3 regions of the Faecalibacterium sp. AM43-5AT genome follow, and region 3 is predicted to be linked to each of the others. Evidence: riboswitches for the same ligand, from Rfam matches in the RefSeq annotation. Region 3 holds a riboswitch; each other region holds the start of a gene.
What was found. A riboswitch is a leader RNA that binds a small molecule or an ion and turns the genes downstream of it on or off. The one in region 3 is predicted to bind thiamine pyrophosphate.
Positions count from the first base shown of each region.

Region 1: another riboswitch for thiamine pyrophosphate. It lies ahead of thiD (bifunctional hydroxymethylpyrimidine kinase/phosphomethylpyrimidine kinase); the one in region 3 lies ahead of DW937_RS11965 (energy-coupled thiamine transporter ThiT).
Region 2: another riboswitch for thiamine pyrophosphate. It lies ahead of thiW (energy coupling factor transporter S component ThiW); the one in region 3 lies ahead of DW937_RS11965 (energy-coupled thiamine transporter ThiT).

Region 1 covers NZ_QVGZ01000001.1:367,133-370,399, forward strand. Annotated here, with positions in the region: gene DW937_RS02045 (D-isomer specific 2-hydroxyacid dehydrogenase family protein) at 1-841, shown strand, start outside; gene DW937_RS02050 (TIGR00730 family Rossman fold protein) at 883-1,419, opposite strand; TPP riboswitch at 1,516-1,622, shown strand; gene thiD (bifunctional hydroxymethylpyrimidine kinase/phosphomethylpyrimidine kinase) at 1,680-2,480, shown strand; gene DW937_RS02060 (TENA/THI-4 family protein) at 2,473-3,150, shown strand.
Region 2 covers NZ_QVGZ01000005.1:116,749-120,015, forward strand. Annotated here, with positions in the region: gene thiE (thiamine phosphate synthase) at 1-595, opposite strand, end outside; gene thiM (hydroxyethylthiazole kinase) at 582-1,403, opposite strand; gene thiW (energy coupling factor transporter S component ThiW) at 1,419-1,934, opposite strand; TPP riboswitch at 2,225-2,332, opposite strand; gene DW937_RS08305 (hypothetical protein) at 2,520-3,267, shown strand, end outside.
Region 3 covers NZ_QVGZ01000011.1:68,798-72,064, reverse strand. Annotated here, with positions in the region: gene DW937_RS11980 (sigma-70 family RNA polymerase sigma factor) at 1-596, shown strand, start outside; gene sigG (RNA polymerase sporulation sigma factor SigG) at 681-1,448, shown strand; gene DW937_RS11970 (sporulation transcriptional regulator SpoIIID) at 1,499-1,747, opposite strand; TPP riboswitch at 1,858-1,957, shown strand; gene DW937_RS11965 (energy-coupled thiamine transporter ThiT) at 2,040-2,669, shown strand; tRNA gene DW937_RS11960 (tRNA-Ala) at 2,812-2,887, shown strand; gene bilS (flavodoxin family protein BilS) at 2,951-3,267, shown strand, end outside.

The DNA of each region.
Region 1 (3,267 bases), on a different contig from region 3:
AGCGCTGCATCAGTACGCAAAAGAAGTGGTGCTGTACCGCGATATCCCGGCCAGCGACGACGAAATCGTGCAGCGCATCGGAGATGCCGATGCCGTGCTTTTGAGCTACACCTCCCGCATGGGCAAAAATGTGATCGAGCGCTGCCCGAATATCCGTTACATCGGCATGTGCTGCAGCCTGTATTCTGAGGAAAGCGCCAATGTGGATATCGCCTACGCCCGCACCCGCGGCATCAAAGTGCTGGGCATCCGGGACTACGGCGACCGCGGCGTTGTGGAGTACGTCCTGCATGAGCTCACCGGCATCCTGCACGGTTTTGGGATGCCCATGCTGCGGGACGAGCCGGTGGAGATCACCGGGCTGAAGGCAGGCATCATCGGGCTGGGTGTGTCCGGCAAAATGATCGCCGACGCGCTGCAGTTCATGGGTGCCGACATTGCCTATTACAGCCGCACCCGCAAGCCGGATGCCGAAGCTGTGGGCATGGCCTATAAGCCGCTGGCACAGCTGCTGACCGAGAGCGAGGTGGTGTTCACCTGCCTGAACAAGAACGTACTGCTGTTGGGCAAGGACGAATTTGCACAGCTGGGCGCAGGCAAGGTGCTGTTCAACACCTCCATCGGCCCGGGCTTTGACTCTGCTGCTCTGGAACAGTGGCTTGCTCTGCCGGGCACCCACTTCTTCTGTGACACCCGTGCCGCTGCCGGCCCGGTGGGTGAAGACTTCTTTGCCCGTGAGAATGTGCATTGCGCGAATGTTTCTGCCGGACGCACCAAGCAGGCTTTTGTGCTGCTGAGCCAGAAGGTGCTGGCAAATATCCGCACTGCACTGGGAGAATGATATAAAAAGGAAACGCTTCCCGGCCGGGGAAGCGTTTCCTTTTAGGCTTTATTCAAAATTGTTGTGATCTCTTCCAGATTCGCCGCAAATCGGATGCCCTGCTGGCGCTGCGGCGTGGAAAGGCCTTTCTCGATCATTTTGGCAAGCAGTGCTTTCAGGCTGTCGTAGTAGCCGTTCAGATCATACAGGATGCAGGGCGCGTCCAACTGGCCCAGCGAGACCTTGGACATTACCTCTGCGATTTCTTCCAGCGTGCCGGTACCGCCGGGGAATGCGATGAAGGCATCGCCCAGCTCGATCATCTTCGTCTTGCGCTCGGTCATGTCCTTGGTGACGATCAGCTCGGTCAGGCCATCGTGCTGCAGCTCCTGCTGCACAAAGAACTGCGGTTCCACACCGGTCACCGTGCCGCCTGCGTCCAGCGCGCTCTGGGCAAGCTGACCCATTAGGCCGCTGCGGGAGCCGCCGTACACAAGGCGGTGCCCGTTTGCACCGATCCAGCTGCCCAGTTCCCGGACAGCTTCCGCCAGCGCAGGATCATTGCCCGCATTTGCTCCAAGATAGACCGTGATGTTCATGGTATTTCCCCCTTTGTTTTTTTCATTTTACCACGCAGCGGGCCGATTGAAAAGGGCCATCCCCTTGCAAATGCAGCGGCACTGTGGTATTCTTGAACGCAGAAAAAAGGGAGCCTGCAAAAGCAGGCTGAGAGTGGGCTGTTTGCCCAGACCTGTGACCTGATTTGGACAATGCCAACGTAGGGAGATACTGCTGCTTCAAAGTGCGGAAATGCCTCCTTGCGGGCATTTCCGCATTTTTTGCAAAGGAAGTTGTAACCATGAAAACTGCATTGACGATTGCCGGCAGCGATTCCAGCGGCGGTGCTGGCATCCAGGCCGATATCAAAACCATGACTGCAAACGGCGTGTATGCCATGAGCGCCATTACCGCACTGACTGCCCAGAACACCACAGGTGTGACCGGCATTTTTGAAGCCACGCCCGAATTTCTGGCACAGGAGATCGATGCCATTTTTACCGACATCTACCCGGATGCCGTCAAGATCGGCATGGTATCCTCGGCAGAGCTGATCGGTGTGATCGCCGAAAAGCTGCACACCTACGGCGCAAAGCATATCGTGGTGGACCCGGTGATGGTTGCCACCTCCGGCTCCAAGCTGCTGCGGGACGATGCCGTGCAGGCACTGACCGAAAAGCTGCTGCCCATGGCAGAGGTGGTCACCCCCAACATTCCGGAGGCTGAGATCCTTTCCGGCATGAAGATCACCGATGCGGCCGGAATGGAGGCCGCTGCAAGGCTGATCAGCGAAAAATACCACTGTGCCGTGCTGTGCAAGGGCGGCCACCAGATCAACGATGCCGACGACCTTCTGTGGCGGGACGGCTGCGGCAAATGGTTCCGCGGCAAGCGCATTGCAAACCCCAATACCCACGGCACCGGCTGCACCCTATCCAGCGCCATTGCGTCCAATCTGGCAAAGGGCTATGATCTGGATGCATCTGTGGAGCGCGCAAAGGCCTACATTTCCGGCTGTCTTTCTGCCATGCTGGATCTGGGCCACGGCTCCGGCCCCATGAACCACATGTTTGCACTGAAGGGAGAGTTTGTGGGTGAGTGAGCAGACCTTTGTGCAGCAGCTGGTGCAGGAAAGTCTGCCTGTGTGGGAGAAATGCCTGCACTCAGAATTTCTGACTCACCTTGCGGATGGCACACTGGATGAAGCCTGCTTCAAGGGCTACATCGTGGAGGACAGTCTTTACCTGCGGGAATATGCCAAGGTGTTTGCCTGGGGCATGACTAAGGCAAAGGATATGCAGACCATCCGCACCTACTATTCCCTGCTTTCCTTCGTGAATGAGAGCGAGGATGCAGCCCGCCTGCACTATCTCAAGCACTTTGGACTGACCGATGAAGGCATCCAGAGCCTGCCGCTGCGGCCGGAGAACCGTGCCTATGTGGACTCTATGATCGAAGCCGCCAAAAACGGCGAGGGCGCAGCCGAGTGCATGATGGCCTGCCTGCCCTGTATGCTGAGCTATGGCTGGATCTTCCAGAAACTGCTGGAAGAAAAGCCTTCCGTGCAGGATACCCTTTATGGTGCACTGGTGGTGGACTATGCTGACAAGGGCTATGAGGCGGCCTGCCGCGACTGGGCCGCGTTTGCAGAAAAAGTCTGCGAAGGCCTGAGCGACGAACGCCTTGCCCGCTGCCGCGAGATCTTCCATGCCTGCTCGGAGCACGAGCTGAACTTCTGGGCCATGGCAGCTTCCCCGCGCAGTGACCTGTAATTTTCCTAAAATATAAAATGCACCCGGCCTGTGGGCAGAACCGCAGCAACCGGGTGCATTTGTTTTGTTCAGGGTTTCGTGGCCGCAGCCGCAGGCATGAGCCTTCGTGCCGGAAAT
Region 2 (3,267 bases), on a different contig from region 3:
CGGTCTCGATGTCGTCTGCTGCAAAGATGGCGCTCACAAGGGCCACGCCATCCACACCGGTGCCCTTGAGCTGCAGGATGTTCTCCTTGTGGATGCCGCCAATGGCCACCACCGGGATGTCCACGGCATCACAGATGGCCTTCAGGGTCTCGTGGGGCAGAACATCCACATCGGTCTTGGTATGGGTGGCAAAGGCCGCGCCCACGCCAAGGCAGTCTGCGCCGTGCTTGACGGCTTCCCGTGCTTCCTCCACACTGTGGACGGAAACGCCGATCATCATTCCCTCGCCCACACGGGCGCGCACCTGCGCTGCAGCCATATCCTCCTGCCCCACGTGCACACCTTCGGCGTGGCAGCGGATGGCAATGTCCACGTTGTCGTTCACAAAGAACGGCACGCCGTAGCGCTGGCACAGAGCATGGAGCTCCACCGCCTCTTTCAGAAAGGCTTCGTCGTCCAGCTCTTTTTCACGCAGCTGCACACAGGTGACACCGCCCTTCAGGGCGCTCTCCACCTGTTCATAGAGGGTCTGTTTGCCCACCCATGCGCGGTCGGTGACGGCATACAGAAGCATGTTCTGCTTATCGCACTTCATAGTTTGCTCCTTCTTCCAGCTGATCCGGGGTCATATTGTAAATGGCATCGATGATATAATTGCGGTAGGTGGAGTTGCCGTCCAGCGGGGTCAGGCGTTTGTGGGCGGTCTCGCCCGCAAGGCCCATGGCGCACACTGCAGCTGCAGCGGCTTCCAGCGGATGGCCGGGGTTGGCGGTAACGAACGCCGCCGTCAGGGCCGAAAGCTGGCAGCCTGTGCCGGTGATGCTGCTCATCATGGCATTGCCGTTGCGGATGCAGTAGGCGGTGTGGGCATCGGCCACGATGTCGATGGCACCGGTAATGGCAATAACGGCACCCGTCTGGGCTGCAAAGGCCTTGGCAAAGGCCACGGCAGAATCCAGATTGGCCTCAGTAACTTTATCGGCCACATCGGCATCCACGCCCTTGGTGGTTCCCGCGCCGGAAGCCAGCGTTTTGATCTCCGAGATGTTGCCGCGGATCACGGTGAACTTTACGTCCCGGAGCAGGCGGAAAGCCGTGTCGGTGCGCAGGCGGGATGCACCCGCACCCACCGGGTCCAGCACCACAGGATGGCCCAGCTGGTTTGCCTTTTTGCCCGCCAGCAGCATGCTGGTGATGGTGCGGCTGTTCAGGGTGCCGATGTTGATGTTCAGACCGCCGCAGATGGTGGTGATGTCCTCCACCTCGGCGGCATCGTCGGCCATGATGGGCGAAGCACCGCAGGCCAGCACCATGTTGGCGCAGTCGTTCACGGTGACGTAGTTGGTAATGTTATGGATGAGCGGGCAGGTGCGGCGGACATTTTCAAACTCTGTTTTAAACATTTGCACGCACCACCGTCAGGAAAGGCTGTTCTGCATGGAGCGCAGAGCGCCGGAGCGCTGCAGGCTGTACACCAGCACGCCCGCAATGATGGAACCCACTGCAGTGGAGATGAGGAACGGCACGATGTAGGCATAGAACGCGATATCGCCAGCGCTCTTGCCCATGAGGAAGATGGCCACCGGGTAAGCGCACAGGCCGCCCAGAATGCTGGTGCCGAACACCTCGCCCACCATGGTGGCAAGGATGTTTTTGGTCTTATGGTACACAAGGCCGCACAGCAGTGCGCCGAACATGCTGCCGGGGAAGGCCATCAGGCTGCCCAGACCCAGCAGATTGCGCAGCAGCGAGGCCACAAAGGCCACGCCCACGCCCCACCACGGGCCAAGCAGCACCGCGCAGGTCACATTGACCATGTGCTGGATGGGTGCACATTTGCTGCCGAACATGGGGAAGCTGAATACGCTGCCCACCACGCACAGAGCACACAGCATGCCGGCCAGCGCCAGCTTTTTCACAGAGAGTTTTTTCATAAGGCAAGGCTCCTTTCCAAACCTGCGGAAGCAGCAAAAACCATACAGCGCCTCCGCAAACAGCCCGCACCCGGTGCCAGACCCGGCGCAGGAACTATAAGAAGCGGTCGAGACTTTCTGGTCTCCTCTCACGCCGGAACACGGCTTCCCATCGCTGACGGTCACAAAGCTCAGGGCGCTCCCCCTCAGCCCGCTGCGGCACTTCCGCAGAAAAGTACAAGGCATCCTCCTTAATGGTAATAGGTGCACAACAAAAAACAGGAGACACCTTCCGCGGTGCCTCCTGCAAAAAATCATCCATTCTGACTTCCTACGGCGGCATTATCCGCATCAGGTAAAAGGGTCGAAGTTTGGGTACTTCCTCTCAGCCTGCTTCACAAGCTCCCCTGTATTTGATTGTGATTGTATTCTACACCCTTTGCGCACAAATTGCAAGAGGGGGCAAAGGCGCGCACAGCGGTGCAAAACGTTTTTCACGCAGTTTTTGGGGCGTTTCACGCAGGTTTTATTGAAAAAGAAGGTGAAATATGGTATTTTCAAGGTGGACGCATACCCCCCCCCGTAAGCAAAAAGGAGGAATTCCGTATGAAGCAGACGACCCTGACCCAAAGGCTGCTCTCAGCCCTCGTGGCGCTGTGCATGGTGCTGAGCGTGTGCGCACCGGCACTGGCGGCAGAACCGGAAATAGGAAGCGCGGCGATGATCACGCTTACAAAAGGCGGGACAACAACGGACCTTAAGATGCCTGAGGGCAACGTGAGCCTGAGCGCAGCGTATCGGGAGACATATCACCTGTATGAAGATAAGAGTAAAGCCGAGTTCTTTGTGGACGGTAAGCAGGTCTATCAGGCACCGGCAGGCGTCCGCGTTACCGTAAAGCTTGTGGATGGTTTCATCAACGACCACCACGAATTTGATCAGTGGCAGAGCTACACGACTCTTGTAGACCCGGAGGAAGGCTGGGAGAACAAGCCGAGCTTCAGCTTCACCATGCCGTCCGACATAGTGCTCCTGGTGGCACACAGGACGACCCTGTACGATGTCAACGTCACACACGGCACCATCGTGGACGGAACCGGCGACACCGGCACATCCAAAAAGATCGTGAAGCCGGGCCAGCCGGTCACCGTCCGGGCCGAGAGCACGGAGGAGAACCCCTTCCTGCAGTGGACGTATACCGGCAAAGCACCCGTAGAGCCGGATGACGGCTGGCAGACCAGCCCGGAGTTCACCTTTAAAATGCCTTACGGCAATGTGACGCTGGAAGCACAGCGGGACCAGCTGTACAAGGTATCCATCAACGACAGTCTGGGCAGTGTGACCATCAACGGCG
Region 3 (3,267 bases):
CGGAACAGGAAAAAGTCCTGCTCTCCCGTATGGCTGCAGGCGATGCCGCTGCCCGGGACGACCTGATCACCCACAACCTGCGGCTGGTGGTGTACCTTGCCAAAAAGTACGAAAGCAGCGGTGTGCCTGCCGAGGACATGATCAGCATTGGCACCATCGGGCTGATCAAGGCGGTGAATACCTTCACGCCGGAGCGCAGCATCAAGCTGGCCACTTACGCCAGCCGCTGCATCGGCAATGAAATTCTGATGTACTTACGCAAAAGCTCCAACCGCCGTCAGGAAGCCAGCATCGACGAACCGCTGAACGTGGATGGCGACGGCAACGAGCTGCTGCTTTCTGATATTCTGGGCAGTGATGAGAACCAGATCAGCCAGCGGCTGGAACAGGATGCGGAGCGCGCCGTTCTTCGCCGGGCCGTGGACAGCCTGTCCCCGCGGGAACGGCAGATCATGGAGCTGCGCTTTGGTCTGGCAGACGGCATCGAGCGCACCCAGAAGGAGGCCGCCGACGCACTGGGCATCAGCCAGAGCTATATCTCCCGGCTGGAAAAACGGATCATCCATACCTTAAAAGTACAATTGGAAAACGAATAACGGCTCCCAGTTTTTCCCGTGCATAGTGCTTTGCACGCAGGGCCATACTCCCGGTGAAGATCAAAACAGACCGGGGGCGTTTGGATGTACAACAAAGTGGAGCTGTGCGGCATGAACACTGCAAAGCTGCCTGTGCTGACCGAAGCCGAAAAGCGGGAACTGCTGGCCCGCGCCCACGCCGGTGATGCGGCAGCCCGGGAACAAATGGTGGAAGGCAACCTGCGGCTGGTGCTCAGCGTGGTGCAGCGGTTCGCCCAGCGCGGCGAAAATCTGGACGACCTGTTTCAGGTGGGGTGCATCGGCCTGATCAAGGCCATCGATAACTTTGATCCTGCCCAGCCGGTGCGCTTTTCCACCTACGGCGTGCCCATGATCATTGGGGAGATCCGGCGCTTTCTGCGGGACAACAACGCCCTGCGGGTGAGCCGCAGCCTGCGGGATACCGCCTACCGTGCCATGCAGAGCCGCGAAGCGCTGGAAAAGCAGCTGGGCCGCGAGCCGACCATGGACGAGATCGCACAGGCGGCGGGCCTTGCCCGGCGCGAAGTGGCCGCTGCGCTGGAATCGGTGATGGAGCCGATCAGTCTGGAAGAGCCGGTGTACACCGATGGCGGCGATGCGATGTATGTGATCGATCAGGTGCGGGACCCGGACGGCGAGGACAGCTGGATCAGCGGGCTGCAGTTCCGGCAGACCGTGGCCGGGCTGACCCCGCGGGAAAAGCGGATCATGGAGCTGCGCTACCTGCAGGGCAAGACCCAGATGGAGGTGGCGCAGGAGATCGGCATCAGTCAGGCACAGGTCAGCCGGTTGGAAAAAGGCGCACTGAGCCAGTTCCGCACCCGGGACTGAACCTAAAAAAGGCGGCACAGCTTCCGTTTTGTTCGGAAGTGTGCCGTCTTTTATCTGCGGCTGTATTTGCGCCGGGTGGCCGCACCGCCGCGCAGATGCCGCTCTGCCTTATTGCAGGCCAGAACCGCCCGCACCTGCCGGAACAGCTCCGGCTGCAGCGTCCGCAGCCGTACCGCAACATCCTTGTGCACGGTGGACTTGCTGCACCCGAACACCGCTGCCGCCGCACGCACTGTGGCCCGGTTGGCCGCGATATATTCGCCCAACTGTACCGCCCTCTGTTCGGGGTCTCCCTTCATATCCAGACTCCTCCCATTGTGAACTTATAGTACAGCCTATGCACAGGCCGGGGCAGATATGTTCCGCCGGGGCTTGACTTTTGCGCCGGATGCGCTATACTTTTGCTTGGACATAAAAACAGGGGCGCCGAAAGGCTGAGATCCGCGTTTTGCGGAGTACCCTTTTACCAGACCGGACAATGCCGGCGTGGGAGTTTGCAGAACTGTCCGTTCTTTCACAAACCCCATGCGCCTGCTGAAAAGCGGGCGCATTTTGTTTTTGTGTACTATTGTTCTGAGAAGAGGAATCCCTATGACCAAAACCTATTCCAAGACCCGCATTCTGGTGGAGGGTGCGCTGATGATCGCCCTGTCCACCGTTTTGAGCATGATCCAGATCCCGCTCATGCCACACGGCGGTTCCATCACCCTGTTCAGCATGGTGCCCATTCTGGTAATGAGCTACCGCCACGGCGCAAAGTGGGGCATCATGACCGCTTTCGTCAACAGCCTGATCCAGCTTGTGCAGGGCCTTGGCAATCTGGCATACTGCCAGACCCTCACGGCACAGGTGGGCTGCGTGCTGCTGGACTACCTTCTGGCCTTCACGGTGCTGGGCTTTGCCTGCCTGATCGCAAAGCCTTTCCGCAGCCGCACCGTGGGTGTCGGTGTCAGCGCCTTTGTGGTGTGCCTGCTGCGCTTTTTGTGCAGCTTTCTGTCCGGTTACATCGTCTGGAAGGACTACGACTACGCTTTCAGCTGGATGACCGAGATCGGCTTTCCCGGCATCTCCAACATGAGCGTGGACGGTCTGTGCTGGCTGTACAGTGCCGTGTACAACGCCACCTACATGCTGCCCGAAGCCATTCTGACCACGGTCCTTGTGGTGATCCTGATCCGTGTCGCACCGCAGATCTTCGACCCGCAGAACGCAAGAGCGTAAGTTTTTTCGCAGTCATTTTTCCCGCCGGGAAGGGCATTTCCCCGGCGGGAATTTTTTTTTGCAGAAAATCCCAAAAAGCTGTTGACAATCCGGCAAAGCGCTGGTATAATTACTCCTGTCGTCAGGCACGGCACAAACATCTGGGGGATTAGCTCAGCTGGGAGAGCGCTTGCATGGCATGCAAGAGGTCACCGGTTCGATCCCGGTATTCTCCACCAGAAGGAAAAATACCGCACGGAAACGTGCGGTATTTTTTGTTGTTACCGACCAAAGGAGAAACTATGAGCTACGCGATCGTATTCAGCAGTAAAACAGGCAACACAAAATTATTGGCAGACACGCTGCACGCCTGTCTGCCACAGGAAAACTGCTGCTATTTTGGCACCCCGGACCCTGCTGCCATGGAAGCGGACACCCTCTATGTGGGCTTCTGGACAGACAAGGGAAACGCTGACGAAAGCACTTTGGACTTTTTGAAGCAGCTGCACGGCAAAAATATCTTCCTTTTTGGCACCGCCGGCTTTGGCGGCAGTGAGGAGTATTTCAACAAGATCCTGAAAAAGGTGGAGGGTTCGCTGGACAGGAGCAACACAGTCTT